DNA from 3 places in the Marinobacter liaoningensis genome. Region 1 is predicted to be linked to each of the others. Evidence: predicted binding sites of a transcription regulator. Region 1 holds the regulator's gene; each other region holds the start of a gene.

Evidence for each region. The regulator LexA, encoded in region 1, represses DNA repair genes until DNA is damaged. The targets are predictions, from matches to a motif close to CTGTNTNNNNANACAG.
Region 2: recA (recombinase RecA) is a predicted target of LexA. The motif match lies at 8,339-8,354, and genes of this name have one in related genera.
Region 3: recN (DNA repair protein RecN) is a predicted target of LexA. The motif match lies at 1,533-1,548, and genes of this name have one in related genera.

Annotation. Positions count from the first base shown of each region.
Region 1 covers NZ_JAHXKI010000002.1:283,658-294,328, forward strand. The annotation lists gene KZO34_RS03595 (sigma-54-dependent transcriptional regulator) at 1-268, opposite strand, end outside; gene KZO34_RS03600 (sensor histidine kinase) at 281-1,519, opposite strand; gene KZO34_RS03605 (sigma-54 dependent transcriptional regulator) at 1,747-3,198, opposite strand; gene KZO34_RS03610 (SOS cell division inhibitor) at 3,270-3,599, opposite strand; gene KZO34_RS03615 (DUF1329 domain-containing protein) at 3,678-5,036, opposite strand; gene KZO34_RS03620 (DUF6586 family protein) at 5,296-5,808, shown strand; gene KZO34_RS03625 (hypothetical protein) at 5,856-6,116, shown strand; gene KZO34_RS03630 (cell division inhibitor SulA) at 6,198-6,689, opposite strand; gene lexA (transcriptional repressor LexA) at 6,731-7,342, opposite strand; gene KZO34_RS03640 (amidoligase family protein) at 7,549-8,550, shown strand; gene KZO34_RS03645 (gamma-glutamyl-gamma-aminobutyrate hydrolase family protein) at 8,543-9,301, shown strand; gene KZO34_RS03650 (SIMPL domain-containing protein) at 9,305-9,988, shown strand; gene KZO34_RS03655 (translocation/assembly module TamB domain-containing protein) at 9,991-10,671, opposite strand, start outside.
Region 2 covers NZ_JAHXKI010000003.1:417,830-428,500, forward strand. The annotation lists gene KZO34_RS15115 (solute carrier family 23 protein) at 1-481, shown strand, start outside; gene KZO34_RS15120 (metal-dependent hydrolase) at 736-1,569, shown strand; gene KZO34_RS15125 (DegV family protein) at 1,679-2,629, shown strand; gene KZO34_RS15130 (hypothetical protein) at 2,774-3,808, shown strand; gene KZO34_RS15135 (LysE family translocator) at 3,845-4,477, shown strand; gene fdxA (ferredoxin FdxA) at 4,560-4,883, opposite strand; gene mutS (DNA mismatch repair protein MutS) at 5,042-7,672, opposite strand; gene pncC (nicotinamide-nucleotide amidase) at 7,755-8,255, shown strand; gene recA (recombinase RecA) at 8,452-9,498, shown strand; gene KZO34_RS15160 (alkaline phosphatase family protein) at 9,752-10,671, shown strand, end outside.
Region 3 covers NZ_JAHXKI010000002.1:1,051,994-1,062,664, reverse strand. The annotation lists gene recN (DNA repair protein RecN) at 1-1,448, opposite strand, end outside; gene grpE (nucleotide exchange factor GrpE) at 1,732-2,334, shown strand; gene dnaK (molecular chaperone DnaK) at 2,426-4,351, shown strand; gene dnaJ (molecular chaperone DnaJ) at 4,430-5,557, shown strand; gene dapB (4-hydroxy-tetrahydrodipicolinate reductase) at 5,584-6,384, shown strand; gene carA (glutamine-hydrolyzing carbamoyl-phosphate synthase small subunit) at 6,612-7,742, shown strand; gene carB (carbamoyl-phosphate synthase large subunit) at 7,833-10,671, shown strand, end outside.

The DNA.
Region 1 (10,671 bases):
CATGATCGATCTGACCGTAGGCCGTGATCAGCATCATGGGCAGGCCCGGATACAGACGCTGCACTTCCGAGAGCAGTTCATGGCCGGACAGCCCCGGCATGTTGACATCGCTAACCACCATATCGACCGGCGCTTCCGCCAGACGAGCCAGCGCTTCCCGGGCGTTTGAGGCCTCCCGTACCCGGAACCGGGCTAGCTCCAGCGTCGTTACCAGTGCCTCACGCAGGTCATGGTCATCCTCAACAATCAGAATCTGGGCCTTGGCCATGGTTGCCTCCGATCAGTGGTTTTTATTCAGTTGCGGTAAACGCAGCGTGGCGACAGCACCACCCTGCTCCGGCGATTCAATGCGGAACTGCCCCTGATGGGCCTTGACCACGGCCTGAACCACTGCCAGGCCCAGCCCCGTACCATGGGACTTCGTGGTGTAGAATGCCTCCATGAGTCGACCAGCGTCGGAGCGCTCAAATCCCGGACCGTTATCGACCACGCGAACCACCAGGTCGCCGTGTTCAGCCGTCACCTGGACCGCGACGGCTGTGGCGCCGGCCTCAAGGCTGTTATTGACAAGATTGGTGCAGGCGCCAACCAGCGCGTCCCGGTTGCACATCAACCGGCTGTCCTCCGGCACCTCGTCGATGACCGAAACCTCAGCGCCGGGGGCCAGTTTCAGACCTTCCACTGCCGAATCGAGTGCCGAGACAAGTGTCACGGCGGACAGCTCTTCCGCCAGACGGGTCTCACCCCGGGCAAAGATCAGCATGTCACGCACCTGTTGTTCCAGATGAGTAAGGCGTGACATCAGGCGGGATGCGCAGCGCTGCCGCATTTCCTCGTCCAGGTCTTCCTGGCTCAAATGGCCGCCGTACAGGATTGCGGCAGACAGCGGCGTGCGGATCTGGTGCGCCAGAGAGGCCACCATCTTGCCCATGGCCGACAGGCGCTGGGCATGCGCCAGCTGCGACTGCAATTGACGGGTTTCGGTCAGGTCGGTCAGCAGAATCAGCTGTCCGGGTTGGTTCTCCATGGTCCGGATTTCAATGCTGACCCGGCGTCCGTCCTTGAGCGAGACTTCATGACCATCATCCCGGCGAGGCGCAAAGCAGCGCTGAATCACATCGACCCAACGTTCGCCGTCGAGGGGTTCGCCCAGCAGGGCAATCGCGGCCGGGTTGGTCTGGGTCACCACGCCCTGGCTGTCGAGCACCACGACCCCGGCCGGCAGCGCCGTCAGCAGGGTCGACAACCGGTCCGCCAACTCCTCCTTCGCTTCCAGCTCCTGTTGGCGCTGCATCGTCTCGTGGGTCAGCTCGCCGGACAACTGATTGACCCGGGATTCGAGCGTTCGATAGGAGTCAGTAATCTGCCGGGACATCCGGTTGAACAGCTCCAGTGCGGAATCCACCGCCTCATCGTCCTGCTGCGGAAACAGCGCCGTAACCTTATCGTTAACGTCCGCCGCCGCATTGGCCTGGGTCTCTTGCGCGTCGGATTGAACAACGGAATGTGCCTGACTCATCACTTCTACCCCCTGACCGGCCCAACCATTAGGCCGCACCATTCGGATTATTCGTTTTCAGGGACTTAAGCCAGCACCGTGCCAACTCAACTTTTTCTTTCAATATCAAAGGGAAGGAAAATCAGACAGAACGCAGATGACGGTTTTACGTCGGCCAGAAACGAGAACGGCGCCGCAGGTTACAAACCTTTGACGCCGTCCTATCCGGGGTTATCGGGAGCCTGGGATCAGGTTTCTTCGGACTCCTCCTCCCTGAGTCCATACTTCCGAACCTTTTCGACCAGAGTGGTCCGCCGAATCCGCAGTTTCTCGGCGGCCCGGGCAACGACGCCACCAGCCTCATCCAGGGCCTGCTGAATCAGCTGCTTCTCAAGATTGGAGAGATAGTCCTTGAGATCGATGCCGTTAACCGGCAGCAACGCCGGGGCATCCAGACCAATCAGGCCGGGCACGCTGGACGGCATGCCCGAATCCTCAACCGGTCGATTCTCATCATAGTCGTCGACGTAGCGGAACTTCTTCGGCAACTCCTGCACCCCGATTACGCCGTAGGGGTGCATGATCGCGAGGCGTTCCACCAGGTTGGCCAGTTCCCGCACATTGCCCGGCCAGTTATGACGACACAAACTCATGATCGCGGCCGAGTTCATCCTCAGGGAGCCACGCTTTTCCTTCTCCATTCTTGAAATCAGTTCGTTGATCAACAGCGGAATATCCTCGACCCGCTCCCGCAACGACGGCATTTCAATGGGAAAAACGTTCAGCCGGTAGTACAGGTCCTCCCGGAAATCGCCGGTTTCGATCATGTCCTCGAGGTGCTTGTGAGTGGCCGCGATAACCCGGACATCGGCGGACTGGGTGCGGTTACTGCCCACCCGTTCGAAGGTCCGCTCCTGAAGAACACGAAGAATTTTCACCTGCATGTTTAGCGGCATGTCGCCGATTTCATCCAGGAACAGGGTGCCGCCTTCGGCCATCTCAAACCGGCCGACCCGCGCCGTGATGGCGCCGGTAAACGCGCCCTTCTCGTGGCCGAACAGTTCGCTTTCAAGAAGTTCGGCGGGAATCGCTCCGCAGTTGACCGGAACGAATGGCTTGTCCCGGCGGGCAGAATGATAATGCAGGTTGCGGGCAACGACTTCCTTGCCGGTACCGGACTCACCGGTGATCAGGACGCTGACGTCCTTATCCGCGACCTGCTCCATCAGCTGCCGGACCTGATGGACCTTACGGGACGTCCCCACCAGGCTACGAAACAGCTGCAGACCGCGCTGCTGACCGCGCTCCCGTGAGCGACCGTACTGGTCCCGGAAAACCTGTGCGCGGTACAGCGAGTCAACAAACTTGGTGTAGTTAAGGGGCCATTCCATGCGGGCAATGACGCGGGCCGTGTGCTCGTCGGACGCACCCTTGAGCGATGGATCTCCCACCATCAGCACCGGTAAACCCTGAACGGCCGAGCAAATCGACGTGACGGTATCCACCACGCCTTTGTCCTCGCCATTAACGATGGCGACTGCAACGTCGGCCAGATGATCGACATCACCGGATTTCAGGAGCGCCAGGGCGTCATCACCGGCAACAACTTCCTCTTCACCAATGAATTCAAGAATCGTGACCATGTCCCGGCGTCTTGACTCATTGTCGCTCAGCACCAGCACCTTGTTATTTTTGGACATTCACAAAAAATCTCTTGATGGATTCGTGCGGTATTTAAGACTGTAAGGACGCCAGAGTCAATTTTATGACGCTATTTGGGACGATTTGAAGAAATGTTTTGATACGCCTTGGCGGCGTGACTATTTTGGTTAACGCCTTTGAGGGCATCCTGCGCTTCCTGACGGGCGCGTGTCGCGCCCTGATTGGCCGCGTCAACCAGTTGCTGGAGCTCCTGAAGCCGGGTGCGAACCGGCTCGGCAGCCACAGTGCCCGCTTCCAGAGCTGCCATCAGAGGCTCAACCGCCGGCCTGACCTGACCGTTGAGCCGGGCAAGCTCATCCCAGTCCTGATCGCTCAGGGCGCGCCCCATACTGGCCATCAGTTGATCGACGTGGTCCAGATAGGACTGGGGATCGGCCATGTCATTTTCTCCTCTTGGATACCTGTGAGAATCGGTGGGCGGGGGCCGGCATGAACCGGCCCCAGACCTCGACCTCAATCAGCGGCGGGCGGCCCGTCGGGCGGCCGAGGCAGTGAAATCATTGCCACGGAATCCCGGATTGAAATCATATGCCGGGAAACCGTCGCTCAGCCCATCGACATAATAACGATTGGCCTTGAGATCATACGTCATCTCCATGGTAGTCCAGAATACCGGCTCACTGTAATAGCTGATGTTATGAGCCTCCGACACACGCCACAGGTTACCCTCCTCGTCGTACTCCTCGGAGGCCAGAATCTGCCAGCTATCCTCATCCACGTAAAAGACCCGCCGATCATAGATGTGACCAATGCCGGTGCGGCGTTTTGCCTCCACCACCCAGACCCGGTGCAATTCATAACGGGTCAGGGTCTGGTTGATATGGTTCGGCCGAATAACATCGTCAGCCTGGACATCCTGGTCGTGCAGCAGGTAGGCATTGTAGGGAACATACAGTTCCCGCTTGCCTTTCAGGGTCCAGTCGTACTGGTTCGGCGCCCCGTTATACATGTCCTTCTGGTCAACCGAGCGGAGGGATGACGAATTGGGCAGATCTGTCTCATAGGCAAGATTGGGCGAACGGCGAAGCCTGCGGGAGCCGGCATCGTAACGCCAGGCCAGACGGGGAGAGCGGATCTGGTCCAGGGTTTCGTGCACCAGGGTGATGGTTCCTGCAAGCGCCGATGGCGAAATGGTATCGGTCTTGAGGTAGAAAATCTTGTTGTCGATCTCCTCAAGCTCCGCGCCTTTTTTGCTGTAGGCAAAGAAATATTCGTAGTCGTTTACCACCGGATTGTAGGAACCGTTAGTTTGCGGCGTGGCAGAGGCGCTGCGGAACGCCACCTCGGTGCCCCGATAACGCAGGATGTGGTTCCAGATCACTTCCAGGCCATTTTTAGGAATCGGGAAGGGGCTGGTCATGATGGTGTTGCGAACGCCATTCCCGTTATCCAGGAGCTCTGCCTGAACCGCATTCTTCCGGGACTTGTCGTAAACATGCTCGGGAAACGCTGCCGTTCGACGTGTCCGATAGACCGGCATAAAGAACTCGGGCCCGTATTGCTCAAGCATCCGGATATGCCCGGCAGACAGCTTGTCCCGATAGAGGTGGTAATTCTCGGCCGTAATCACGAACAGGGCCCTGTCGTTGGGGAATGGGTTCGTCTCGATCTGCCCCTTCGCCCAGGACTTCGGTGGCGTTTTAAGCCCCCCCGTCCACTCGGGAATGCTTCCGGAGGTGTTGCCCCCCCTCTCGGCACCGACAGGTGTCAGCTCGCTTTCGAGCCGTTCGGCTTCGGCCGGCGATACCTTGGACAGGGCGTGCCCGGACATTCCGAACAAAACCGCTGCAATACCTGCGACAACATGGTTTCGCATCCCTTACACCTCCAGAAAATCATGCAGTTTGGCTGGCTTTGCCGCCGTTTACAGGCCACCAGCAGATGGCCGTACTTCGCACAGATCGCACAACCGGGCGTCTTTTTGCCAAATTCAAACGACCGTTTCAAGTGAATGTTTGTATTTTCTTGTGAAACGGAAACCACCCAGACAAAGGGAGAAACTTGTGGCTGGAAATGTTATGCTGGTGAATTAATTTTCCGGGTTGAAACGACCGCTCCGTGATTGCAGGTATCCCATGGCTTCTCAGTGGCATTCGCTGGTTTCACAGAAACTGTTCCTTGCTCGAACTCTGCTGAGCCAGCTAGAGAACGACTCTGGGCCCATGAAAGACCGGCCAGCCACAGAGGCAGAACTGGCAATGGGACGCGAAGCGGTAATTCAGGGCGCCATTGAGCTCTTGCTGAGGTCACGGCGCTTGTTACTGGTGATGATTGCCCGCCTCTACCAGAAACGGAGCGAGGAACCGGCAACCCTGGATGAACTGGCGGCGTTGATCGGGGAGGCCCCCAACGACATTGCCCGCCTGCGGGAACTGGAGAGCCAGCCGGGCAGCTGGTGGAACCATCTGGATCAGATGGAAGCTTCACAGAGTCGGCCACCTGTGACCCGGAAATCGGTCAGTGCAGAGAACATCATTGCGGTTTCTGCCGATACCGGGCCTGACCGCTCAGCCCAGGGCCTGCGCCGGACACTTGGCGCCATGAAAAATTTTGCCGATGACCTGGAAGAGCAGCACAGCGAGTGGTAACCAAACGCTGAGCTACTCCGGGTCTCATTAATTGAAAGGTTTACCGAATGTCACCATCATTTTTTGAAATCGTACAACTGAGCAACGGCGACTATGCGTTGCGTCGTATCGACGACGATAGCGCACCGCTTGTGAAAATTTCGTTCTCTGAGGAAGCCCGGGAAATGATGGAAGACCGGGATATGAATGTTGCCAAGGCCATGATCGCGGCGGGCATCGAGGCCGTTGGAAATGTCGCTCACGACATTGACTGGGAAGATGACGAGCTGGAAGCTGTCGACAGCCAGCAGTCCTATACCCTCCACTGATTTACAGGCCCCGGCGGCACTTGGCCGCTACTGATCAGAGCCCGGCGTTGCGTCACAGGGAAAACCGTGACGCAACCGACCTCAACGCTGGCGCAGAACGACACCATGACTGCTGCCATTGGCTGAAGCCCGCTGGAGGGCCTCAAACGCCGAATTGCCAAGCTTGCGCGTCCACATCACGACGGCATGGCAGGTACCCGCACTTAATGCCCGCTCTGCCAGTTCCTGCGCCGAATGATCCGAAGTGGACCTGAGCACCAACAGCTCGCCAGCGACAATGCCATGCATTTTCTGCCATTTGCTGACCAGGGCCTGAGGTGGATCAATCCAGGCAAGCCAGCGCTTTTCCTGATTCAGTTGCGTCAGCATTGGAAGCAGCAGCTGAAAATTCTCTACCTGACCTTCCGGCAAAATAATCTCCGTGACGTTCCCGCTAGCCGCCGTATCGGTACGATCAGGTCTGCGCCGGGCCCGAATCACAGAACGCCTCTCCGGAGCCGCAGACGGCGGTACCGCGTGGGACAACGCACCTTGCTGATAAGCCAGATTCTGGTTGAAGCTTAATTGTTCCATGATTCACCTGCTCTCAAACTATCCGTGGCAACCCGACTTGGTCAGTGAAGGTCCGACCGTCGGATTACACCCACGCCCAAACCTTCGATAAACAGTTGCTGCTCGGTAAGGTCCACCTCAATCGGGGCAAATTCGTCGTTCTCCGCAATCAGGTAAACCTTCGAACCTTCCTTCCGGAACCGCTTGACGGTCACCTCTTCTTCGCCTACACGCGCCACAACTACCTGGCCATTGTGCACATCCTGGGTCCGATGGACTGCCAATAAATCGCCATCAAGGATGCCAATGTCCTTCATGCTCATCCCGCGCACCCGCAGAAGATAATCCGCCGACGGCGAGAAAAAACTGGGCTGGAGGGTGACATGATCCTCAATGTGCTCCTGGGCGAGGATCGGACTGCCCGCAGCCACCTGGCCAATCACCGGCAACCCGAGATCTTCCTCTGCTTCCGGCAGACGTATGCCTCGACTGGCCCCCGGAACCATTTCTATGGCCCCTTTACGAGCCAGGGCACGCAGGTGCTCTTCCGCCGCATTAGCTGAACGAAAGCCCAACTCCGCGGCAATTTCCGCACGTGTGGGTGGATAACCAGTTTCATCCAGATACCGCCGGATTATTTCCAGCACCTGAGATTGCCTTGCTGTCAGCTTCATTGAGCTACTCCATCACGGGGATCCCGGGAACCGGCCTTAATGACCCTTCTGACCAGCCCTGTTTTTATATACAGTAAAATGACTATATACAGTGTTTTATCCAGTGTAAAGTCCCGCCACGTTTTTTCTGCCTGCTGCGTAAACGCGCCCGCTTCGGTGATTGTGGTAAGGTGACAAAACATGAAACTCGCGTGTTAGGGAGAGCTATGAGCCAATCGACTGGCTGCAAGATGCCGGACATTCTTAGAACCGATGACGGCAAAGAGCGCCGCGTCGGGATCGAAATTGAACTTTCCGGACTGGGGTACGATGCACTGGTGAATCTTATGGCGCGTTTCCTGGGCACCGAACCCGACCTGCAATCGCGTTATGTCACCAAGCTGGATACTGACCTGGGGTCATTCACCATTGAGCTGGACTCAGATCCGATCAAGGATCTGGACCTGACCGATGAGCGCCTGCCCGACACCATTCGGGAGCTGGGCGGTCAGGCCATGGAAGTGATTGATGCCGCAGCCGAGCGCGTTGTTCCACTTGAAATCATCACACCCCCTATCCCGTTTTCCGAAGTCCCCCGGATAGAGGCGCTTTCAGACAAGCTGCGCGAGGAAGGAGCACTCGGAAGCCGGGAAGCGATCTATTATGCTTTCGGGCTCCAGCTTAACCCGGAGTTGCCGGACCTGAAGCCGGCTACGCTGGTACGCTATTTCCAGGCCTTCGCAGCACTGTACGAGTGGCTCAAATCCCGCCACCAGCTGGACATCAGCCGCAAATTCACCACCTATATCGAACCCTGGAGCAGCCGGTATACCGATCTGTTGATGGAAGATGACTATGCACCGGATCAGGAACAGCTGATGCGGGACTACCTGGAATACAATCCGACGCGGAACCGGGCACTGGACCTCCTACCCCTGTTCGCCCACCTGGACTCAGAGCTACTGGGCCAGTATGTGGATGACCCGAGGATCAAGAGTCGCCCTACCCTGCATTACCGGCTGCCGGACTGTGACATTGATAACCCGTCGTGGCACTTTTCCAGCGTCTGGAACGACTGGGTCATTCTGGAGCAGATCGCCTCTGATGCCTCCCAACTGGCAGAGCTCCGCAGGCTCTTCCGGGAGAAGAGCAAGATCAATCTGCACAACCTGACCCACAGCTGGCTTGATACAGCCGCCGAGTGGTTACATAGCAGGGGTTATGTCTGAACCACTTGGAACCGGAGATGAACAGCCCGGACTGACCATCGGTATCAGCGGTCCGGCACGAAAAGGCACTGCACATCGCCTCATCAGCCTCGGCATCAGGTTGCAGGGGGGGCGCACCCACTATATTCGCCCCGGGTCGCGAACGGATGTGTCTCTGCTGGATGGGCTCGTCCTGTCCGGGGGAACCCATGTGCATCCAGAGCACTACAATCAGCAACCGATGGTCACCGCGAACTATGACCGGGAACGGGATGCCACCGACCAGCGATTGCTGGAAGAGGCGGAACGCATCGGAATTCCCGTGCTCGGAATCTGCCGGGGTGCCCAGTTTATCAATGTGTTCCATGGCGGCTCCCTGTGCCAGAACGTGACGCCCTTTCGCGTCCATACCCGACACCGCCCGCTACTGTTACCGATGCAGACGGTGAGAGTGGTAAAGAACAGCAGGCTCGGGCACATCATGCAGTCGTCGATGATCGGTGCCAATCGCATCCACAGCCAGGCGATCAAACGGCTTGGTCGAAACCTCCGGGTAGTTGCTGTGGATAACGACCTGTTTGTTCAGGCTATCGAAAACACACACCACCAATGGCTGATGGGCGTGCAATGGCATCCGGAATATCTGCTATATCATAGTGGACATCGCCGCATTTTCAGACAATTCGTCCAGGCAGCACTGGACTTCAAACTGGGCCGCCTGGAACCGGATTCCGGAAAGCCCGATCCCGATGTGAATTCAGAGGAGGAATGACTCATGAACAGATGGAAGCGTGCAACAAGCCTCGGCCTTTCACTGGCGCTGGTCCCGGCTCTGTCATTGGCCGGCGAAGTTACCCTCAGCGGCGAAGGCAGTGTGCGGTATCAGCCGGACAGCGCCCGGCTGCAATTCATCGCCAAGGCCGAGCATGAGATGCCGCAACAGGCAACAGAGCAGGTGGCCGAGCTGATGGACCAGTGGCGCGAAGCGATCCGTCAGTATCAGGACAGGCTTCAGGATTACACGGATGCCATGGTGAACCTTTACAGCCGAACGCTGCCGGTAAGCGAACGGGGCGAGGAACCTCGGAAACAGGCGGTAGCGTCGCAGACGGTCACCTTCCACATTGACGACCTTTCCCTGCTCAACCCCCTGCTCGAACAGGCGCAGGCCATTGGACTGAACTACAATCTCGGCCCTGGCCAGTTTTTTCACTCCGATGAAACCGGCCTGGAGCAGGAAGCCTTGTCCAGAGCCATCGCCAATGCCCAGTCTCGCTGCGAGTTCGTGGCCCAGCAACTGCAACAATCCTGTGGTGACGTAGTGACCATCAACATCAACGGTGGCTTCCGGCCGGTTCCAATGATGATGGCGGAAGCCAAGGGATCGGCCGATGCCGTTTCCAGCGTCGGAGTGCGAGAGGTGCACGCCACAGTCAACGTAACTTTTGAACTGGACTGAGCTCAGAAATCCCGGGTGTAGAAGATGTCCAGCGAAGCGGCCAGACCACTGGCCGCTTCCAGGTAGAAGTACCGGCCGAGATCGTACCTCAGGGCCACCGTTGTGATCGGCTCGAAAATACCGACGCCATACCGGACACTCAGCTCATCCGTCAGATAACCACTGGCCACGACAGACGTCTGCTCCCCACTGCCCTCCGATTCCAGCATGAACTGTTCAATGCCGAATTCCTCACCGATCTGGCCGGTAAACTTGTTGGCCTGAGTCAACCCCAGGGACAACGCAGCACCGCTCATTTGCCCTTCATCCCCCCGGCCCTGGGGCGGCCGGCCCAGAATCAAATAGGACAGGGCGTCGGTCTGGGGCATTTCCGGGGTGGAAAACACTTCCGTCGCGGGCGATTGCACGGGCCCGCTCAAACGAATGCCGGCCACCACCGTATCCACCGTCCGCACGGCCTCAATGTCAAGGTAGGGTTGCGTCAGGTTGCCCACGAACAGTATCCGGGCCGTGCGCAACTCCAGCTCCTGGCCAAACTTCTTATACTGGCCATTCACGAGCTGAAGGGTGCCACGGGTATCAAGATTGTTACCAATGCGTATCGTACCCTCAAGATCACCGGTAACACCGAAGGCGGCGAAGGTTACCTGATCCTCGCCAACCACAACGGTTACATCCATATC
Region 2 (10,671 bases), on a different contig from region 1:
CGTTGACCGGGTTCACCTGGTAACGGCAATTCGTAATGGCATGCACGCGTTCCTGGCCCCGTATCCCGGCCTTGCCGGCCCGATCTGGACGGCGGTTACCGCGACCATGGCCGAGCGCTACAAGTACGGTCGCAATGCCATGGACTCGATCTACAGCGGCGGTGGCACTTTCTGGATTACCGGATTCATTGCCCTGTTCGTGCTGCCACTGGTGAGTTTCTTTCAGCCGGTCCTGCCCATCGCCCTGTCCCTGACCCTGTTGTTGACCGGTTACATCTGTCTGATGGTCGGTCTCGAGCAGCTGGAGAACAACACCGAGCGTGGTATCGCCGGCACGATGGGCGTTGTGCTGGCGGTCTATGGCGCGGGCTGGGGCCTTGCTACGGGCGCTGTGCTTTACCTGCTGATTGAACGAACCAAGCTCCTGGGCTTTACCGCTGATCCGGAAGCGCCGGGCGCCGACCTCGCTGACGAACACTGACCCAACTGCCTCTGATGTCGGACCGGAGGCAGTCCACCCCCTGTGTGTCCTTTGGGAGGCGTAATGCCTCCCTTTTTTTGCTCATTCCCTGATGGATGACAGAATGTCATTTCGTGACAATTTGTCGAATTCTGACCCTCGACGCCTTCCTTCTGCCTTGTTTTCAGGTTTAAACTGGCCTGGCTGGTGAATGTTTAACCGCTGTTCGTAACCGATAACAACACGACAAAACGTGATAACAACAGGAGGCAGCCATGACCATCAGTTCCACGCCTGAAGGGGTGTCGGTCCAGCCCCGGCATATCCGGTTTGACGTCAGCGAAGACCTGAAGTCTTTCTGGCACGGCAACAATGCCTTCAGAACCGCCTTCTTCAATGCCCTGTCCCTGCAGTTTCCGGATGGCGAGCAGCAGTTCATCAACGCCGTTCGGCTGTACCGTGATCGTATTGATGATCCCAAGCTCCAGGCTGAAATCCGGGGCTTTATTGGCCAGGAAGCGCTGCACAGCCGTGAACACAAGAGTTACAACGAGGCCCTGAAAGCAAGGGGCTACGACATTGACGCCATTGACGAGCGATTTGCGCGGCATATGAAGTGGGTGGCCAATCTCCCGCCCAGCCGCCAGCTCGCGGGCACCTGTGGCGCTGAGCACTACACAGCGGTTCTGGCGAACGCCATACTCCGGCATCCGGAATGGATGGAGGGCGCGACCCCGGCAATGGCGCGCCTCTGGCGCTGGCATGCGATTGAGGAGACCGAGCACAAATCGGTGGCGTTCGATGTCTACCAGCAATGTGTGGGCGATGAGCGCTTGCGGCGGATTGTGTTCCTGTTTGTTACCTGGAACTTCTTCAAATACACCTTCCTCAATACCTGCAGTCTGCTGAAGACGGATGGCAAACTCTGGAGCCTGGGCACCTGGCTCGGCGGCTTGAACTTCTTGTGGGGCAAACCTGGCGTTATCCGCAAGTGCCTGCCGGAGTTTCTGGCCTACTTCCGTAAGGGCTTTCATCCCTGGCAGCAGGACAACCGTCGGCTTCTGGCGAAGAACCTGAAGGAATTGGAGGCGGCGCCATCCGCACAGTGATGGCGCAATGCTGAAATTCTGAACGGGTTGTGTAAAACTGGTTGCCTTCAAAAATAACGACAAAAAAGGGCGCTCCCAACGAGGAAAGCCCGAAGCTGGAGGCCTCACCATGCGAGTTGGTTTGATCGTCGATTCCGCGTGCGATCTACCTTACGAGTTCAGTCGTAAGCACGATCTGTTTATTCTTCCCGTCACCGCCGTGATTGATGGCCAGACCTACATCGACGAGCATGATCCGGTCAGGACCCAGGAGTTCTACCAGAGCGGGCTGCTGCAGAAAGGGCATCAGGCCGAGACCCAGGCCTATTCGCCAAAGCAGATTCACGACCTGTTCATGGAAAAAATTGTCACTCAGTTTGATGTGGCGTTTTGCGAAACCGTCACCCGCAGTCGCAGCCTGATATTCGAGAATGCCACCGAGGCAATGAACAGCGTGCTGGCCAATTACGATGGCGCTCGCCGGGCCGCTGGCCGCGAGGGAAAATTCTCGATGCGGGTGATCGACAGCAAGCAGATTTTCGCCGGCCAGGGCCTGCTGGCCGCCCATACCCTGAAGCTGATTGACCAGAAACTGTCGAAAAACGCCCTCCGGCATGAGGTCGAGACGTTCTCGGACAAGATATACACCTGTGTCATCCCCCGTGACCTGCACTACATCCGGGAACGGGCCCGGCGGCGCGGCGACAAGAGCGTTTCGGCACTGGTGGCCTTCCTGGGCAAGACGCTCAATATAACGCCGGTGATTTTTGGCAAGGGTGCGGAAGGTCAGCCTGTGGCCAAGACCCGCAGTTTCGATGTGGCCGTGGAGAAGGTGATGAACTACGCCGCCGCCAGGGTTGAGGCGGGGTTGGCCACGCCGTATGTCAGTCTGTCCTGTGGTCTGACCTGGACCGAAATAGAGGATTTGCCGGGACTCAACCGCCTACGGGACGCCTGTGAACGCAATGGTGTTGAGCTGTTGCTGTCCCAGATGGGAATCACCAGCAGTATTTATGTGGGTCCGGGAAGCCTGTGCCTGGCTCTGGCAGCTGAACCGCATACCTTTAACGATTTCCAGTAATCCGTCCTCTACGGTGCGACGCGGTGACCGGCATTTGCCGCACCGCGGTCGTCACCCGGTAGTTTTGGCGAACTCCACCTGCACGCTGCCGTGTTAGCCTCGTACTCCTACCTCAAACCTTTCATGAACAGGACAGTCGAATCCATGGGCAACAGCAATGCGGATCTCGCCAACAGGCTGCTTGAGCAGCACGTAAAGCATGAACTGGCGTCGCTCAAGGGGGCAAAGCTGCGCAAGTTCCTTGAGCGCGAAGTGACGGAACTTCTTGGGCAGGCGGATGTAATCACCCTGAACCGGCTGAGCTCTGTGGATCAGGTGATGGGTGTGATCCAGCGGATCGTTGTGAACATGGAGCTGGATGCCGGCATTCCCGAACTGGCGGCGGAAATGGCCACGGAGGTAATGAACGCACCGGTGCAGGAGCGGACCACGCTGGGAGAAATCATCAGCCGGGACCAGGCAACCGGTTTCGTGGAGGAGGCCCTGGAGTTGCGCCAGCAGCGGGAGCGGATCATCAGTGAGATCATGGCTCATCCGGTCTATCAGGAGCTGGTGTCGAACGTGGTATACGCCGGCCTCGTGAACTACCTCTACGAGGACAATCTCATTACCAAGTCGGTGCCGGGTGTCGGCTCGATGATGAAATTCGGTAAGAAGATGGCGAACCGGGCAGTGCCCGGCCTGGATGAAACCTTTGAACGGCGGATCAAGATCTGGTTGTCCGATAGTCTGCCGGGTCTGATCGCCCGCAGCGAGCAGTTCCTGAACAGGGCGTTGTCTGATGATGAGCTCCGGGACAGCGTCATGGCGGGCTGGGTCTCGGTGGAGGGCAGGACCATTGCCGATCTGCGCGAGGGTCTCGGAGATGTCGAGTTACAGGAGTTTGTGGTGCTGGGTTACGAGTTCTGGCTGCAGTTCCGCAAAACCGCCTATTTTGAAGGCTGTTCCCGCGCCGTGGTGGAGCATCTGTTTGCCAAATACGGTGATCGCCCCATCACCGATCTGCTCAACGACGTGGGCGTTACCCGGGAGGTGATCATGGCTGAAATCGATGCCTACGCACTTCCGGTTATGGACGTGTTGCGGGAACAGGGCTATGTTGAGGCCCTGGTGCGCCGCAGATTGAGTCGCTTTTACAATTCGGCGGCGGCACGGAAGATACTTGAGCCGCAGGCTTGATCAAGTCCGGCGCCGGCCACTTCTCGGAGGCATGCAGTGTTTACAGAGTTGTTCTGGGCTTACCTTATCGCCATTACTCTGCTCACGATAACACCCGGTGTTGACACGCTACTGGTGATGCGTAATACCGGACGCGGGGGCTTGAGGGATGGCTGTATAACCAGCGTCGGCATCTGCAGCGGGTTGTTCATCCATGCGACGCTGTCTGCGCTGGGTATTTCCATTCTGCTGGTCGAGACCGCCTGGGCCTTCTCTGCGCTGAAATGGGCCGGCGCCTGCTATCTGGTCTGGCTGGGGATTGCATCGCTCCGTCAGGCATGGGCAAGGGACGGCAGGCAGCAGGCTGAGCAGCCCGCGGTCGTGAAACAGCGGGTGGCCACCGGCATTTCGTTCCGGGAAGGGCTGCTGTCGAACGTGCTTAATCCCAAGACGGCGCTGTTCTACATGGCGTTATTGCCACAATTTGTGGACCCTGCCGGCAACGCCTTTCAGCAGTCGTTGATTCTCGCGGGTGTGCACTTCCTGCTGGCCATGCTCTGGCAGTGCGGGCTAGCCTTTGTGGTCGTCCGGTTCAAAGGGCTGGGGGCCAGCGCGCGGGTGAAACGTGCCCTGAATGCCACCACCGGCGGATTTTTTGTCGCCATGGGGGCGAAATTGGCGAGCAGCTGAGCAGCTTTGAAGGTCGTATCAATCGAACCGGCAAAGAAAAAGGGAAGCCCTGGGGCTTCCCTTTTTGCATTCAGGCGGCGCCTTATTTCTCGAGGTACTGCAGCTTGTCCGGCTTGCCGTCCCATTCTTCAGCATCCGGAAGCGGGTCCTTCTTCTCGGTAATGTTCGGCCACTTACCGGCGAGATCGGCGTTGAGCTCTACAAACTGGACCTGATCGGCGGGCAGCTCGTCCTCGGAGAAAATGGCTTCTGCCGGGCACTCGGGCTCACACAGGGCGCAGTCGATGCACTCGTCCGGATCAATTACCAGAAAGTTCGGGCCTTCGTAGAAACAGTCTACCGGGCAGACTTCCACGCAGTCCGTGTATTTACACTTGATGCAGTTATCAGTAACGATAAACGCCATAGTCAGATCCCTGGTCCAGTGGTCAATCTCATCGGGAGCTTTCAGTCAGCCCCATGGTTATGTTTTAGTGCGCGATATTGTAGGGAGCGCCCTTCAGACCCGCAAGCATTGGACCGCTATATTCTTATTACCTCGGCCCATATTCTGGAATATTCCCGTTATTTGACCAGTAATTCCTTCAGTTCGTAAAGCCGGTTAAGGGCTTCCCTCGGAGTGAGGTCATCCAGTTCGAGGGACTTCAGCGTTTCCTCCACCGCACTGGGTTCCAGGCTGGCAAACATGTCCCCTTGCATGATCGGATCACTGGTTCGTCCGGATGAAGCGGGTAGGCTTTCTGGAGCCTTGTTTGCCGGGGCCTGGCTGGCCGGTGCCGTCGGCGTTGCGCTGCCTTCCAGGTGCGCCAGCTGGCCTTTGGCGTTGCGGATGACGTCCTGGGGCACACCTGCCAGCTTGGCCACTTGCAAGCCATAGCTCTGGCTGGCCGGGCCATCATGGACGTTGTGCAGGAAGACGATACTGTCGTCGTGTTCAGTGGCGGTCAGGTGCACGTTCACGGCGTGCGTGAGGTCATCCGCAAGCTGGGTCAGCTCGAAGTAGTGGGTCGCAAACAGGGTGTAGCAGCGAATGTTTTTCGCCAGGTGCTCGGCGGTGGCCCAGGCCAGCGACAAGCCATCAAAGGTGCTGGTACCGCGGCCGACTTCGTCCATCAGCACCAGGCTGTATTCCGTGGCGTTGTGGAGAATGTTGGCGGTTTCGGTCATTTCCACCATGAAGGTCGACCGGCCGCCGGCAATGTCGTCCGAGGAGCCCATGCGGGTGAAGATGCGATCCACCGGCCCCAGCACCGCCCGATTCGCAGGGACGAAACTGCCGGTATAGGCCAGCAAGGCAATCAGGGCGGCCTGGCGCATGTAGGTGGACTTACCACCCATGTTGGGGCCGGTGATCACCAGCATGCGGCGTTGGGTGTCCATCAGCAGATCGTTGGGCACGAACGGCTCGTCCAGCAGTTGCTCAACCACGGGATGACGGCCTTCTTCGATATCAAAGCCCGGTGATTCACTGAATTCCGGTGCGGCGAAGCGCAGGGTGGTGGCCCGTTCGGCAAAGTTGCTCAGGACGTCCAGTTCAGCCAGGGCCTGGGCGGCATCCTGCAGTGGTGCAAGTTGTTCAGCGACCGTTTCCAGGACCTCATCGTACAGTGCTTTTTCTCGGGCCAGAGCACGGCTCTTGGCGCTCAGGGCCTTGTCCTCGAATTCCTTCAGTTCCGGGGTGATAAAACGTTCGGCGTTCTTCAGGGTCTGGCGCCGGATGTAATCCACCGGAGCCTGATCGGATTGGGCGCGGCTGATCTCGATGTAGTAGCCATGTACCCGGTTGTAACCCACTTTGAGCGTGCTGATGCCGGTACGGTCCCGTTCCCGGGTTTCCACATCCAGCAGGTACTGGCCGGCGTTCTCGCTGATGTTGCGGAGTTCGTCCAGTTCCTCGTCAAAGCCTTCACGGATCACGCCGCCGTCCCGGATCACCACGGGCGGATTGTCGATGATGGCCCGCTCCAGCAGGTCAGACAGCTCGGGGTATTCGCTGATGATGGTGGCCAGTTTTACGATGTGATGGGAATTGACCGGTTTTAGCGTCTCCTGAAGGTCCGGCAGTGCCTGGAACGCATCCCGGAGACGGGCCAGGTCCCGGGGTCGCGCCGAGCGAAGAGCAACCCGGGCGAGTACCCGTTCAATATCACCGACCGCCTTCAGCAGGTCGTGCACTGGTTCATAGTGAAAACCGTCCAACAGTGCCGATACCGCCTGTTGGCGTTGTGCCACGACGTCCACGTTCCGCAGTGGCCGGTTCAGCCAGCGCCGGAGCTCGCGTCCGCCCATGGAGGTGGCGGTGCGGTCCATCACCCAGGCCAGGGTGTGCAGATGGCCGCCCATCAGGTTGGTGTCAATTTCCAGGTTTCGGCGGCTGGCCGCGTCCAGGATGACGGCCTCGTCCCGGCGTTCCCGGGTCAGTTTCCGGATATGGGGCAGGGCCGTGCGCTGGGTTTCCTTGGCGTATTGCAGCAGGCAACCGGCGGCGCAGATCGCCAGGGTGAGGTCCTCGCACCCGAACCCGGTGAGATCTCGCACTTGCAGCTGATGGGTGATCACTCGTCGTGCGGTATCGGATTCGAACAGCCAGGGGCCCTGGCGACGGATCCCGGTGAAACTTTCCAGCACCTCTTCGTACGGGAAGTCTTCGCTGATCAGAATCTCGGCCGGGCGCACGCGTTGGAGTTCGCCCTGCAGGGCTTCCAGGTCGTCCAGCTCAGAGACAGCAAACCGACCGCTGGAAATATCCAGGGAGGCGAATCCGAACTGTTCGCGATGGCTGTAGATTGCCACCAGGAGATTGTCCCGGCGATCTTCCAGGTAGGCATCGTCGCTCAAGGTGCCGGGCGTAACGATTCTTACCACCTGGCGCTCGACAGGGCCCTTGCTCGTGGCCGGATCGCCAATTTGCTCACAGATGGCGATGGATTGACCCGCCCGCACCAGCCGGGCAATGTACCCCTCAGAGGAATGGAAAGGGATGCCGGCCATGGGAATCGGGTTGCCCCCGGATTGCCCTCGCGCCGTCAGGGTAATGTCCATCAGCTCGGCGGCTTTTTTGGCGTCTTCGTAAAACAGCTCATAAAAATCCCCCATGCGGTAGAACACCAGCTCATTGGGGTGCTGGCCCTTGATCTTGAGGTATTGCTGCATCATGGGCGTGTGCTTGGAAAGATCGTTCTGAGCTGCTGACATGGACGGGTCCGGATTGCCTTGCTTTGGATGAAGGCGTGAATTGTAAGAAAATAACGCCCGGGATGAAACGAAGGAGATCATTATGACCGCCGGTGACCAGGAATTGTTCGACGCGGGAGCGCGTCTGGGCGAACTGCTGGAGCAGCAGAGACGTATGATAGCCACGGCCGAGAGTTGCACGGGCGGCTGGGTGGCCAAGGCACTGACTGACAAGGCGGGCTCTTCGGCCTACGTGCTTGGCGGACTGGTGACCTACAGCAACCAGGCCAAGCAGGAGTTGCTGGGGGTGACTGGCAAATCTTTGGAGGATCACGGTGCGGTCAGCGAACCGGTCGTTCGCGAAATGGTCGCGGGTGCGCTGGCGACCACCGGGGCGGATGTGGCTGTCGCCATCAGCGGCGTTGCAGGCCCGGGCGGTGGCAGTGAGGAGAAACCGGTAGGCACGGTCTGGTTCGCCTGGGGTAATGATGCGACCTCTACCGAAGCGGTCGTCGAACACTTTTCTGGAGATCGGGACCAGGTCCGTCGCCAGGCGGTTCTCTATGCGCTGCAGGGGGTCCGGGCGTTTCTGGAGACGTCCTGATCGGTCGTCAGCAGAGTGCGCGCCGCAATCAAATCAGTTTCGTAAAAGAGGGGTTGGTCTCCTCATCGGGTTATGTTTTAATACTGTTCAAATATACAGGGAATTTGCTGTATCTGCTGTACAAGTTCCCGAACCATTATTCCGCGACCGGTCTTGAGTGATCGCCGGCCGCTACGGCGACAGAGGGTTTTGCACTATGGAAGACAACCGCAAGAAAGCACTGAGCGCAGCACTGGGCCAGATTGAGCGTCAGTTCGGCAAAGGTGCCGTGATGAAAATGGGCGACCAGCCCCGCGAGGCGATTCCTGCGGTTTCCACCGGTTCTCTCGGGCTGGACGTGGCCCTGGGTATTGGCGGCCTGCCTTACGGTCGTATCTGTGAAATCTACGGCCCTGAAAGTTCCGGTAAGACCACGCTGACCCTGCAGGTGATTGCGGAAGCCCAGAAACAGGGCAAGACCTGCGCCTTCGTTGACGCCGAGCACGCCCTGGATCCGGTCTATGCCGAAAAACTTGGCGTCAACGTGGACGACCTGCTGGTGTCCCAGCCGGACACCGGTGAGCAGGCGCTGGAAATCGCCGATATGCTGGTGCGTTCGAATGCGGTGGACGTCATCATTGTGGACTCTGTGGCTGCACTGACGCCCAAGGCGGAAATTGAAGGCGAGATGGGCGACAGTCACGTGGGCTTGCAAGCCCGCCTTATGTCCCAGGCTCTGCGTAAACTGACCGGTAACGTAAAGCACGCCAACTGCCTGATGATTTTCATCAACCAGATTCGGATGAAGATCGGCGTTATGTTTGGTAGCCCGGAGACCACAACTGGGGGTAATGCCCTGAAATTCTACTCTTCCGTTCGTCTGGATATCCGACGCATCGGCGCGGTAAAGGACGGTGACGAGGTAGTGGGCAACGAGACCCGCGTGAAAGTGGTCAAGAACAAGGTCTCTCCACCGTTCAAGCAGGCCGAATTCCAGATCATGTACGGCAAGGGCATTTACCATATGGCCGAGGTTCTGGACATGGGTGTGAAGGAAGGCTTCGTGGACAAATCCGGTGCCTGGTACGCCTACAACGGCGACAAGATTGGCCAGGGCAAGGCCAATGCCTGCAAGTTCCTGGAAGAAAACATGGATATGGCCACGGAAATCGAAGCCAAGGTCCGTGACAAGCTGATGCCCAAGCCAGAGAAAAAGGAAAAAGCCGAAGAGGCGCCGGCTGAAGCCAACGGAGAGCTGCTTTAAGCCACTGTCAATTCTGAAATAGGCAGCAGGAGCGCTCCCTGCTGCCGCTGCTCCCCTTCAGTTCTTCCTATCTGATTCTCGATCCCCTTCTGCTGGGTTGTACCTCCCTCGCTGTGAATGCTGTCAGCTTGAAAAAAGCCGGAGCTGTGTTATACCGACATTACACAATCTGGGCAGTGACTCTGTAGCAACGCTGAGCCGTGGTGGTGATTGTTTGGTTAATAAGGACATTCAACCAAATCAGGGAGCTCCCATGATTAGGCTTTATTCCTCTTTCCTGAAACCGTTCCGGAACAGCTGGTCGTTCCTCTTGTTCACGTCTGCGTTTTCCGCCGTGATGGTCGGTCTGGTGCCCGGCGCAGCAGTCGCTGCGGAAACTGGAAGAGACGGCCCCCCGAAGCTTATTCTGCAAATCACGGTGGATGCTCTTCGCGCCGATTTGCCCGAGCGTTACGCGTCAGTCTTAGGAGGCGATGGCTTCAAGCGCCTCTGGAACAACGGAATCACCTATTCCAACGCCAACTATCGACACGCAAACACAGAGACTGTCGTTGGCCACACATCCTTGGCGACTGGCACAGTACCCGCACGCCACGGGATGATCGGAAACGTCTGGTTTGATCGTGAGTTGGGACGACTGATCTACAACATCGAAGATGCACGCTATCGGTTGCTGACAGCCGGTGCTGATGTGGATAAACAGACTGAAATCGATCCGACCCAGAAGGCAGCCAAGGTGGATGGCCGGTCACCAACCGCCATCCTCACGTCGACGTTCAGTGATGAATTGGCGATTCACTTCAATGGGCGGTCAAAGATCTTTGGCGTCTCTGTGAAAGATCGAGGTGCGGTTACCCTGGCTGGGCAGACCGGAAAAGCCTTCTGGTTTTCCAAGGCCACCGGGGAGTTTGTTACCAGCACCTATTACTATGACGAGTACCCGCAGTGGGTGACGGACTGGAACGCGGGCAAGCCCGCTGGCAAATACGCGGACCAGGCCTGGGAGCTACTCCTGGAACCGAATGCTTACCAGTTTGGTGGGTCTGATGATCAGGATTTCGAAACCGATTTTCCGGGTTTCGGGCGGACCTTCCCGCACGCCTGGGGCTCAGCCGACGACAAGTATATGACGACCCGACTGACGCTCAGCCCGGCCGGTGACGAATTAACCCT
Region 3 (10,671 bases), 770 kb from region 1:
TTTTCACCCAGGCTCCGTAGCAGCCGACCGACCACTTCGGCGGTGCCACCGCCAATGCCCACGTCCACTTCATCAAAGACCAGGGTTGGTGTGGTTGAGGTCTGGGCCACCACGACCTGAATGGCGAGACTGATCCGCGAAAGTTCGCCGCCGGAGGCAACTTTGGCCAGCGGGCGAGCCGGTTGCCCGGGGTTGGCACTGACCAGGAATTCGATGTCCTGCTGGCCATGGGGGGCGGGCTCATCCTTGGCGTTGCGGTTCAGGTGGGTCACGAACTGCATCGTTGGCATGCTCAGTTGTGCCAGTTCCTCGGCGATGCGCTGATCCAGCTCCACCGCCGCCTGTTCGCGTGCTTCCGTCAGTCTGCCGGCGAGTTCGTCGAACGCGCTGCGTTGCTTTACCAGTTCCGCTTCCAACTGTTCGAGGCTGCCGGCGCCGCCGTCCAGCTCTGCCAGTTCCGCAGACAGTCGCTGGTGCAGTTCCGGCAGTTCTTCCGGGGTGATCCGATGCTTGCGGGCCATTTGGTAGATTGCGCTCAGTCGTTCCTCGGCCTGGGCCAATCGTTCCGGGTCGGCCTCGTAGTCGTCCACGAAGCGGCGCAGATTGTCGCCGGCCTCGCTGATCTGGATCTGGGCTTCGTTCAGCATCTGGATGGTGTCAGCCAGGGCGGGAACGTCCACTGGCAGTTGCTCCAGTTGTTGCAGTGCCTGGCGCACCATGTCTGCTGCACTGGTTTCTTCTTCCGTACAGAGCAAGGCGGCCTGATGACTGCTGTGTAGCACCGCGTCGGCCTGGCTCAGTTGCGCTTGTTCCTGTTCCAGTTGTTCCTGCTCTCCATCTTCCAGTGCTAGCCGGTCCAGTTCCTCGACCTGGTAGCGCAGCAGCTGCAGTTTTGCTTCGGTCTCGTCGGCATTCTGCTGACGCTCGGTCAGGCGGTTTCGGGTTTGGTTCCAGGCTTTCCAGGCAATGTGGGTGTCCGCAGCGAGACTTTCCACGCCAGCAAATTCGTCCAGCAGTTTTCGGTGGGTTTCTTTGCGCAGCAGCGACTGATGCTGGTGTTGGCTGTGGATATCCATCAGCAGGCCGCCGAGGTCTTTCAGGTGGGCCAGCGGGCAGGGCTGGCCATTGATGTAGGCGCGTGAACGTCCGTCCTTGCTGATCACGCGGCGCAGGATGCAGTCGCTGTCATCATCCAGCTCGTGGCTTTCAAGCCACTGAGCGGCTTCAGGGATGTCTGAGACATCGAAGGTGGCGGTAATGTCTGCACGCTTGGCTCCATGGCGAACTGCGCCCGCGTCGGCACGACCGCCCATCGCCAGCCCGAGGGCGTCCAGGACAATCGATTTGCCGGCACCGGTTTCTCCGGTCAGGGCTGTCATGCCTTTGCTGAACTGGAGTTCCACCCGTTCGGCAATGGCGTAATTGGAAACCGTGAGCTGTGTGAGCATGCAGAAAACCTCCGCGTCCTTCGAAATGCCTGGCGGACCCTCCCGGATCAGGGGCTAGCCGAATACTGTGATTTCATACAGTGACTGTGAATATATACAGGGTTCTTGTTGTTTGCAAATTGCTCGGGACGAATTTCTGTCGGATTGACGGGTGGGGTGGTTGAAACCTGCAAGCTGGGCCCCATATCCGTTCGCAACTACATTTTTCCGGCTCGCTGCGGTCGGAAGTCATGTTGAATCGGCCGAGTTGATGTCGGCCGCCGGATAGTTAGCAGGAGTGGTCATGAGCACCGACGAAAACCGCAACGAACAGGTAGAAGACGAATTGAAAGGGGCGACCGAGGCTGCCGCGGAAGAAGCGCAGGCGGAAGACGAGTTTGTCGAGGGCGAAGATTCCGAGGTTGATGCTTTGCGGGCCCAGGTCAAGGAAGCCCAGGAGCAGATGCTGCGCTCCCAGGCCGAGATGCAGAATGTCCGCCGGCGCGCCGAGATCGACGTCGAGAAAGCGCACAAGTTCGCTCTGGAAAAGTTCGTCAAGGAATTGCTGCCGGTTGCGGACAGCCTGGAAAAGGCGGTCGAAAGCACTGAAGCCAATGAGAATACCGGTGAGCTGGTCGCGTCCATCCGGGAGGGTGTGGAAATGACGCTCAACCTGTTCATGAACAGTCTCGGCAAATTCAACGTCGAGCAGCTCAACCCGGTTGGCGAGCCGTTTGACCCCCAGCAGCACGAAGCCATGTCCATGGTGCCGGCTCCCGATGCCGAGCCAAACAGTGTTGTAGCTGTGGTGCAGAAGGGCTATCTGCTGAATGGCCGTGTTGTACGTCCGGCCATGGTGATGGTCGCCAAGGCAGAAGATGCACCAAAAATTGATGAGCAGGCTTGAAAAGCCGATTAAAGCGCCAATATAGCCAGTAAATGGCGAAAGCCGGGGCAATACTCTCCGGGAAAGCATTCAGAAGAATTGGAGTGACTCAATGAGCAAGATTATTGGTATCGATCTGGGAACAACAAACTCCTGTGTTGCCATCATGGATGGTGACAAGGTCAAGGTTATTGAAAACGCCGAGGGTGATCGCACGACCCCGTCGATCATCGCGTACACCGATGACGGCGAAACGCTGGTAGGCCAGTCTGCGAAGCGTCAGGCTGTTACCAACCCGAATAACACCCTGTACGCCATCAAGCGTCTGATCGGTCGTCGTTTCGAAGACGATGTCGTTCAGAAAGACATCAAAATGGTGCCGTACAAGATCGCCAAGGCGGACAACGGTGATGCCTGGGTAGAGGTGAAAGGCGAGAAGATGGCGCCACCTCAGGTGTCTGCAGAAGTGCTCAAGAAGATGAAGAAAACCGCCGAAGATTACCTTGGCGAGAAAGTGACCGAGGCGGTGATCACCGTGCCGGCTTACTTCAACGACAGTCAGCGTCAGGCCACCAAAGATGCCGGTAAGATCGCTGGTCTGGACGTGAAGCGCATTATCAACGAGCCGACCGCCGCAGCCCTGGCCTATGGCCTGGACAAGAAGAGTGGCGATCGTACCGTGGCGGTATATGACCTTGGTGGCGGTACTTTCGACCTGTCCATCATTGAAATTGCCGATGTTGATGGCGAGCACCAGTTTGAAGTTCTGGCCACCAACGGGGACACCTTCCTGGGCGGTGAAGATTTCGACCTGAAGATCATTGAGTTCCTGGCCGACCAGTTCAAGAAGGATAGTGGCATTGACCTGCGCGGCGACTCCCTGGCGATGCAGCGTCTGAAGGAAGCTGGTGAGAAGGCCAAGATCGAGCTTTCCAGCAGCCAGCAGACTGACGTGAATCTGCCGTACATCACGGCCGATGCCAGCGGTCCGAAGCACATGAACGTCAAGCTGACCCGCGCCAAGCTCGAGTCGCTGGTAGAAGATCTGGTTCAGCGCAGCCTTGAGCCGTGTAAAGTGGCCCTGAAAGATGCGGGCATGAGCGGAAGCGAAATCGACGAGGTTATCCTGGTCGGCGGTCAGACCCGCATGCCGCTGGTGCAGGAAAAGGTTAAGGAGTTCTTCGGTAAAGACGCTCGCAAAGACGTGAACCCGGATGAAGCCGTGGCCATGGGTGCTGCCATCCAGGCCGCCGTACTTTCCGGCGACGTGAAAGACGTGCTGCTGCTGGATGTGACGCCGCTGACCCTGGGTATCGAAACCATGGGCGGCGTGGCGACTCCGCTAATCGACAAGAACACCACGATCCCGACCAAGAAATCGCAGACGTTCTCCACAGCGGATGACAATCAGACTGCCGTTACCATCCACGTGGTTCAGGGTGAGCGGAAGCAAGCCGCCCAGAACAAATCACTGGGTCGTTTCGATCTGGCGGACATTCCGCCGGCAGCGCGGGGTGTGCCGCAGATTGAGGTGACGTTCGACATCGACGCGAACGGGATCCTGAACGTGTCTGCAAAAGACAAGGCGACTGGCAAGGAACAGTCCATCGTGATCAAGGCGTCTTCCGGTCTGAACGATGACGAGATCGAGAAGATGGTGCAGGACGCCGAGGCCAACGCCGAGGAAGATCGCAAGTTCGAGGAACTGGTCCAGGTTCGCAACCAGGGTGATGCGATGGTTCACGCCGTTCGCAAGACGCTGACCGAAGCCGGCGACAAGGTCAGTGACAGCGAGAAAGAGTCTATCGAGGCGTCCATCAAGGAGCTCGAGACCGCCCTGGAAGGATCGGACAAGGACGACATTGAAGCCAAGACCCAGAAGCTGACGGAAGTCTCTTCGGAGCTGGCTCAGAAGATGTATGCAGAAGAGGGCGCGCAGGCCGAGCAAGCTGGCGGGCAGGAAGATGCTCAGGCCCAGCAGGCTGACGACGCCGTCGACGCCGAGTTTGAAGAAGTCAAAGACGACGACAAGCGGTAATTCTGACGTACATCAGGCAGTTGGAAAACGCGGGGAATTCCCCGCGTTTTCCGCGTTTAAAAACAGGGTTTTAAAAGCATGGCCAAGCGCGATTATTACGACATTCTCGGAATTTCCCGGGATGCGGACGAGAAGGAAATCAAGCGAGCCTACCGCAAGCTTGCAATGAAGTATCATCCCGACCGTAACCCGGATGACACCGAAGCCGAGAACAAGTTTAAAGAGGCCAGCGAAGCCTACGAGATTCTCGCAGACGACTCCAAGCGGGCTGCCTATGACCAGTTCGGTCATGCTGGCGTCGATGGCCAGGCCGGTGGTGGTTTCGGAGGTGGCGGTGCCAGCTTCTCCGACATTTTCGGTGATGTCTTTGGAGACATCTTTGGTGGCGGTGGCGGACGTGGCCGCAACACCCGCGGTGCGGATTTGCGCTACACGCTGGAGCTGGATCTCGAAGAGGCCGTAAAAGGCAAGAACGTCCAGATCAAGATTCCCGGCCACCGGGAATGTGAAGTCTGCGATGGCAGTGGTGCGGAGAAAGGTTCAACGCCGGAAGCCTGTGGTACCTGTAAGGGTATGGGGCAGGTCCGGATGCAGCAGGGTTTCTTCACCGTGCAGCAGGCATGTCCCACATGTCGGGGCTCTGGTCAGATCATCAAGAACCCGTGTAAGTCCTGTCATGGTCAGGGCCGGGTTCAGGAAGAAAAGACGCTGTCGGTCAAAGTGCCGCCGGGCGTGGATACCGGCGATCGCATCCGTCTCTCCGGCGAAGGTGAGATGGGCATCGATGGTGGGCCGCCGGGCGACCTGTATGTTCAGATCGCTGTGCGTGAACACTCCATCTTTACCCGGGATGGTCGCAACCTGTATTGCGAAGTTCCGATCAGTATTGTCGATGCCTCCCTGGGGGGAGAGCTGGAAGTGCCAACGCTCGATGGTCGGGTGAAGCTGAAGATTCCCCCCGAGACCCAGACTGGCAAGCTTTTCCGTCTGCGTAACAAGGGGGTAAGCCCGGTTCGAGGTGGTCCGGCAGGCGACCTGCTGTGCCGAGTGATCGTCGAGACGCCGGTCAACCTGACCAAGCGTCAGAAGGAATTGCTGGATGAGTTTCAGCAAACTCTGGACGGCGGCAACGGTACCGAGCATGCTCCGAAGAAAACCTCCTGGTTCGAGGGTGTCAAAAGCTTCTTCGACGAAATGAAATTCTGACGAGCAGACGAAAGGGAAATGCGAGCATGAGGGTAGCAATCATCGGCGCCGCCGGGCGCATGGGCAAGGTGTTGATCGAGGCCGTTGACGGCACCGAAGGCCTTGAGCTGGGTGCGGCCGTCGTCGAGCCGGGTAGCAGCTTGGTCGGGGCCGACGCCGGGGAAATGACCGGCATCGGCAAAACCGGTATCAAGATGGCCGGTGGTCTGGATGCGGTGAAAGATGATTTTGACGTACTCATCGATTTCACCTTTCCGGATCTCACCCTGGCGAACGCGGAATTCTGCAAGGCCAACGGCAAAATGCTGGTAATTGGAACCACGGGAATGTCCGAGGCCGAGAAAGAGCAGTTGGCCTTGGCCGCGGAATCCACGCCGGTGGTGTTTGCCCCAAATATGAGTGTCGGCGTTAATGTGGTGTTGAACCTGTTGCGCACTGCAGCCCAGACTCTGGGCGATGATTACGATGTTGAGATCATTGAGGCTCATCACCGCCATAAGAAAGATGCGCCATCGGGTACCGCCCTGCGGATGGGGGAAGTGGTCGCCGATGCTCTTGGTCGCGATCTGAAAGAATGCGCGGTTTATGGTCGTGAAGGCTTCACCGGCGAGCGGACCCGGAAAGAAATCGGTTTCGAAACCATTCGTGCCGGGGATGTGGTGGGGGATCATACCGTGCTGTTTGCCACCGAGGGTGAGCGGATTGAGGTTACCCACAAGGCGAGCAGTCGCATGACCTTTGCCAAGGGCGCGATGCGGGCAGCTCTTTGGCTTAAGGGTAAGTCAGCCGGGCTGTACGACATGCAGGATGTGTTGTCGCTCAAATAGAGTCGCGCGGGCGATTATACATGGACAGAAAGCCGCTTATTTTTTACAATAAGGCGGTTTAACTGCACCAAGCGTAGCTTTGAAAAACGCCCAGGGAACAAATAAGGTTCCCGGACAATAAAAAGCGGGACGGAGTTTTGACTCCCTCTCGCTTTTTTGCGACCTGAATTTGCGCTTGCGTTCCTGTTCGTGACGAACCGATACGCCACTCGATGAGGATACAAGCCTTGAGCACACCTGCAATCCTTGCACTCGCAGACGGAAGCCTGTTTTACGGCACCGCCATTGGCGCTGACGGCGAAACCAGTGGTGAAGTGGTGTTCAACACCGCCATGACCGGCTACCAGGAAATTCTCACCGATCCGTCCTACTCCCGCCAGATTGTCACACTGACCTATCCTCACATCGGCAACACCGGTGTGAATGAAGAGGACGTGGAATCCGATCGCGTCCAGGCTGCCGGCCTGATCATCCGCGATCTGCCGCTGGTTGCCAGCAACTGGCGCAGCAAGGGGGCGCTGGACGACTACCTGCGAAGCAACAACATTGTTGGCATTGCCGATATCGATACCCGTCGTCTGACGCGCATCCTCCGCGATAAGGGTTCCCAGAACGGTGCCGTTGTTGCCGGCGCCGATGCCACGGCGGAGCGCGCCCTGGAACTGGCCAAGGCGTTTCCGGGCCTGAAGGGCATGGACCTGGCCAGGGAAGTGACCTCTGAAAAGGTTTGGAACTGGACCCAGAGCGAGTGGACCCTGACCGACGGCTACGGCGAGCGTGGCGAGGCACGGTTCAAAGTGGTCGCCTGGGATTATGGCGTCAAGTTCAACATTCTGCGGATGCTGGCCTCCCGGGGCTGCGACATCACCGTGGTGCCTGCCCAGACGCCGGCTTCCGAGGTGCTGGCGATGAACCCGGACGGTGTGTTCCTGTCCAACGGCCCCGGTGACCCGGAGCCCTGTGACTATGCCATCACGGCGATTCGCGAGGTTCTGGAGACCGAGATTCCAGTGTTCGGCATTTGCCTGGGGCATCAGCTGCTGGCCCTGGCCAGTGGTGCAAAATCCATGAAGATGGGGCACGGCCACCACGGCGCCAATCACCCGGTGCAGAACATTGCGGACGGCACGGTGATGATCACCAGTCAGAACCATGGCTTCGCGGTGGACGAGAGCTCCCTGCCGAGTACCGTGGAGGCGACGCATAAATCCCTGTTCGATGGCACCTTGCAGGGTATCCGACGCACCGATAAACCGGCATTCAGTTTCCAGGGACACCCGGAAGCCAGTCCGGGCCCCCACGACGTGGCGCCGCTGTTTGACGAATTTATCCGGCTGATGGAAGCCCGGTCTGCCTGAGGGCAGTGCTCCCGGGCCGATGTCCGGGTACGACACGCGCCGCGTTTTGCGCTGCAAGAATTTCAAAGTTGCTGACAGGTTTACCACGACATGCCAAAACGTACTGACATCAAAAGCATCCTGATCCTGGGCGCGGGCCCCATCGTGATCGGGCAGGCGTGCGAGTTTGACTACTCCGGAGCCCAGGCCTGCAAGGCCCTGCGGGAAGAGGGCTACCGGGTCATTCTGGTCAACTCCAACCCGGCGACCATCATGACCGACCCGGTGATGGCCGATGCGACCTACATCGAGCCGATCACCTGGAAAACCGTCGCCAAGATCATTGAAAAGGAAAAGCCCGACGCCCTGTTGCCGACCATGGGCGGCCAGACCGCGTTGAACTGTGCGCTGGATCTGGAAAAGCACGGGGTGCTGCAGGAACACGGTGTCGAAATGATCGGCGCCAACGCCGACACCATCGACAAGGCGGAAGACCGGGACCGCTTCGACAAGGCCATGAAGAAGATCGGCCTCGAGTGCCCCCGTGCCACCATCGCCCATTCCATGGACGAGGCCTGGAAAGTGGCCGATGACATCGGCTTTCCGTGCATCATCCGCCCCTCGTTCACCATGGGTGGTTCCGGTGGCGGTATCGCCTACAACCGTGATGAGTTCGAAGAGATCTGCACCCGTGGTCTGGACCTTTCCCCGACCAATGAGCTGCTGATTGACGAGTCGCTGATAGGTTGGAAGGAATACGAGATGGAGGTGGTCCGCGATAAGGCGGACAACTGCATCATCGTCTGTGCCATCGAGAATTTCGACGCCATGGGCGTGCACACCGGTGATTCGATCACCGTGGCCCCGGCCCAGACCCTGACGGACAAGGAATACCAGATCATGCGGAACGCCTCCCTGGCGGTTCTGCGTGAGATTGGCGTGGAAACCGGCGGTTCCAACGTTCAGTTCGGCATCAACCCCGATACCGGCCGCATGGTGGTGATCGAGATGAACCCGCGTGTGTCCCGTTCCTCGGCATTGGCCTCCAAGGCGACCGGTTTCCCGATCGCAAAGGTCGCGGCCAAACTCGCGGTGGGGTATACCCTGGACGAGCTGCGCAATGAGATCACCGGTGGCGTCACTCCGGCCTCGTTTGAGCCCAGCATTGACTACGTGGTCACCAAGATTCCGCGGTTCACCTTTGAGAAATTCCCCCAGGCTGACGCCCGGCTGACTACCCAGATGAAATCCGTGGGTGAGGTGATGGCGATCGGTCGTACCTTCCAGGAATCTCTCCAGAAAGCCCTGCGTGGTCTGGAAGTCGGGTCTGAGGGGTTCGATGAGAAGCTGGAGAATCTGAGCTCGGAGGATTCCCAGGAAACCCTCATCAGTGAGCTGAATGTGCCCGGCGCCGAGCGAGTCTGGTACATCGGTGATGCCTTCCGTGCCGGCATGAGCGTCGACGATGTGTTCGTGCATACCCACGTCGACCCCTGGTACCTGGTTCAGATTGAAGATCTGATCCGGGAAGAGCAGACCCTGAAATCCGCTGGCAAGGCCGATATTGATCAGGCCACCCTGTTCCGTCTCAAGCGCAAAGGTTTTTCCGATGCCCGTCTGGCCAAGCTGCTGGGTATCTCGGAAGTGAGTCTTCGCAAGCTTCGTCACGATCTGGGCATCCGCCCGGTCTACAAGCGGGTGGACACCTGCGCCGCGGAGTTCGCCTCCGATACCGCCTACATGTATTCCACCTATGAGGAAGAGTGCGAGGCGGACGCCAGTGACCGCGACAAGATCGTGGTTATCGGTGGCGGTCCGAACCGCATCGGTCAGGGGATCGAGTTTGACTACTGCTGTGTGCATGCGGCCCTGGCGATGCGTGAGGATGGTTACGAAACCATCATGATCAACTGCAACCCGGAGACAGTTTCCACCGACTACGACACCTCCGACCGGTTGTATTTCGAACCGATCACCCTGGAAGACGTGCTGGAAATCATCAACGTCGAACAACCCAAGGGCGTGATCGTGCAATACGGTGGCCAGACCCCGCTGAAACTGGCCCGTGGTCTGGAAGCGGCCGGCGTACCGATCATCGGTACCAGCCCGGACGCCATTGACCGGGCGGAGGACCGCGAGCGGTTCCAGCAGATGATTACCCGTCTGGGGCTCAAGCAGCCGGAGAACGCTACCGTGCGCAGTCACGAGGAAGGCATTCTGGCCGCCCGTGAGATCGGCTACCCGCTCGTGGTTCGCCCATCATACGTACTGGGTGGTCGCGCCATGGAAATCGTCTACGATGAAGACGAGCTGGTACGTTACATGCGCAACGCGGTTTTGGTGTCCAACGACAGCCCGGTGCTGCTGGACCACTTTCTCAATGCCGCCATCGAGGTCGACATCGATGCCATCTGTGACGGCAAGGACGTGGTGATTGGTGGCATCATGCAGCACATTGAGCAGGCCGGCGTACACTCCGGTGATTCTGCCTGCTCCCTGCCGCCCTACACCCTGTCCCAGCAGGTTCAGGATGAAATGCGCGATGCCGTTAAGAAGATGGCGATCGAGCTGGACGTGGTCGGCCTGATGAATGTGCAGCTCGCCTGGCAGGATGACGAGATCTACGTGATTGAAGTCAATCCGCGTGCCTCCCGGACAGTGCCCTTTGTTTCCAAGGCCATTGGCGTCTCCCTGGCCAAGGTTGCGGCGCGGGCGATGGCGGGTGTCTCTCTGGCGGATCAGGGGTTCACCAAGGAGATTATTCCGACCTATTTCGCGGTGAAGGAGTCCGTGTTCCCGTTCAACAAGTTCCCGGCGGTGGATCCCATCCTTGGCCCGGAAATGAAGTCGACCGGTGAGGTTATGGGGCTGGGCGACAGTTTTGACGAAGCCTTTGCCAAGGCCGCGCTGGCCGTGGGAGAGCGTCTGCCGGTGAAGGGTACGGCGTTCA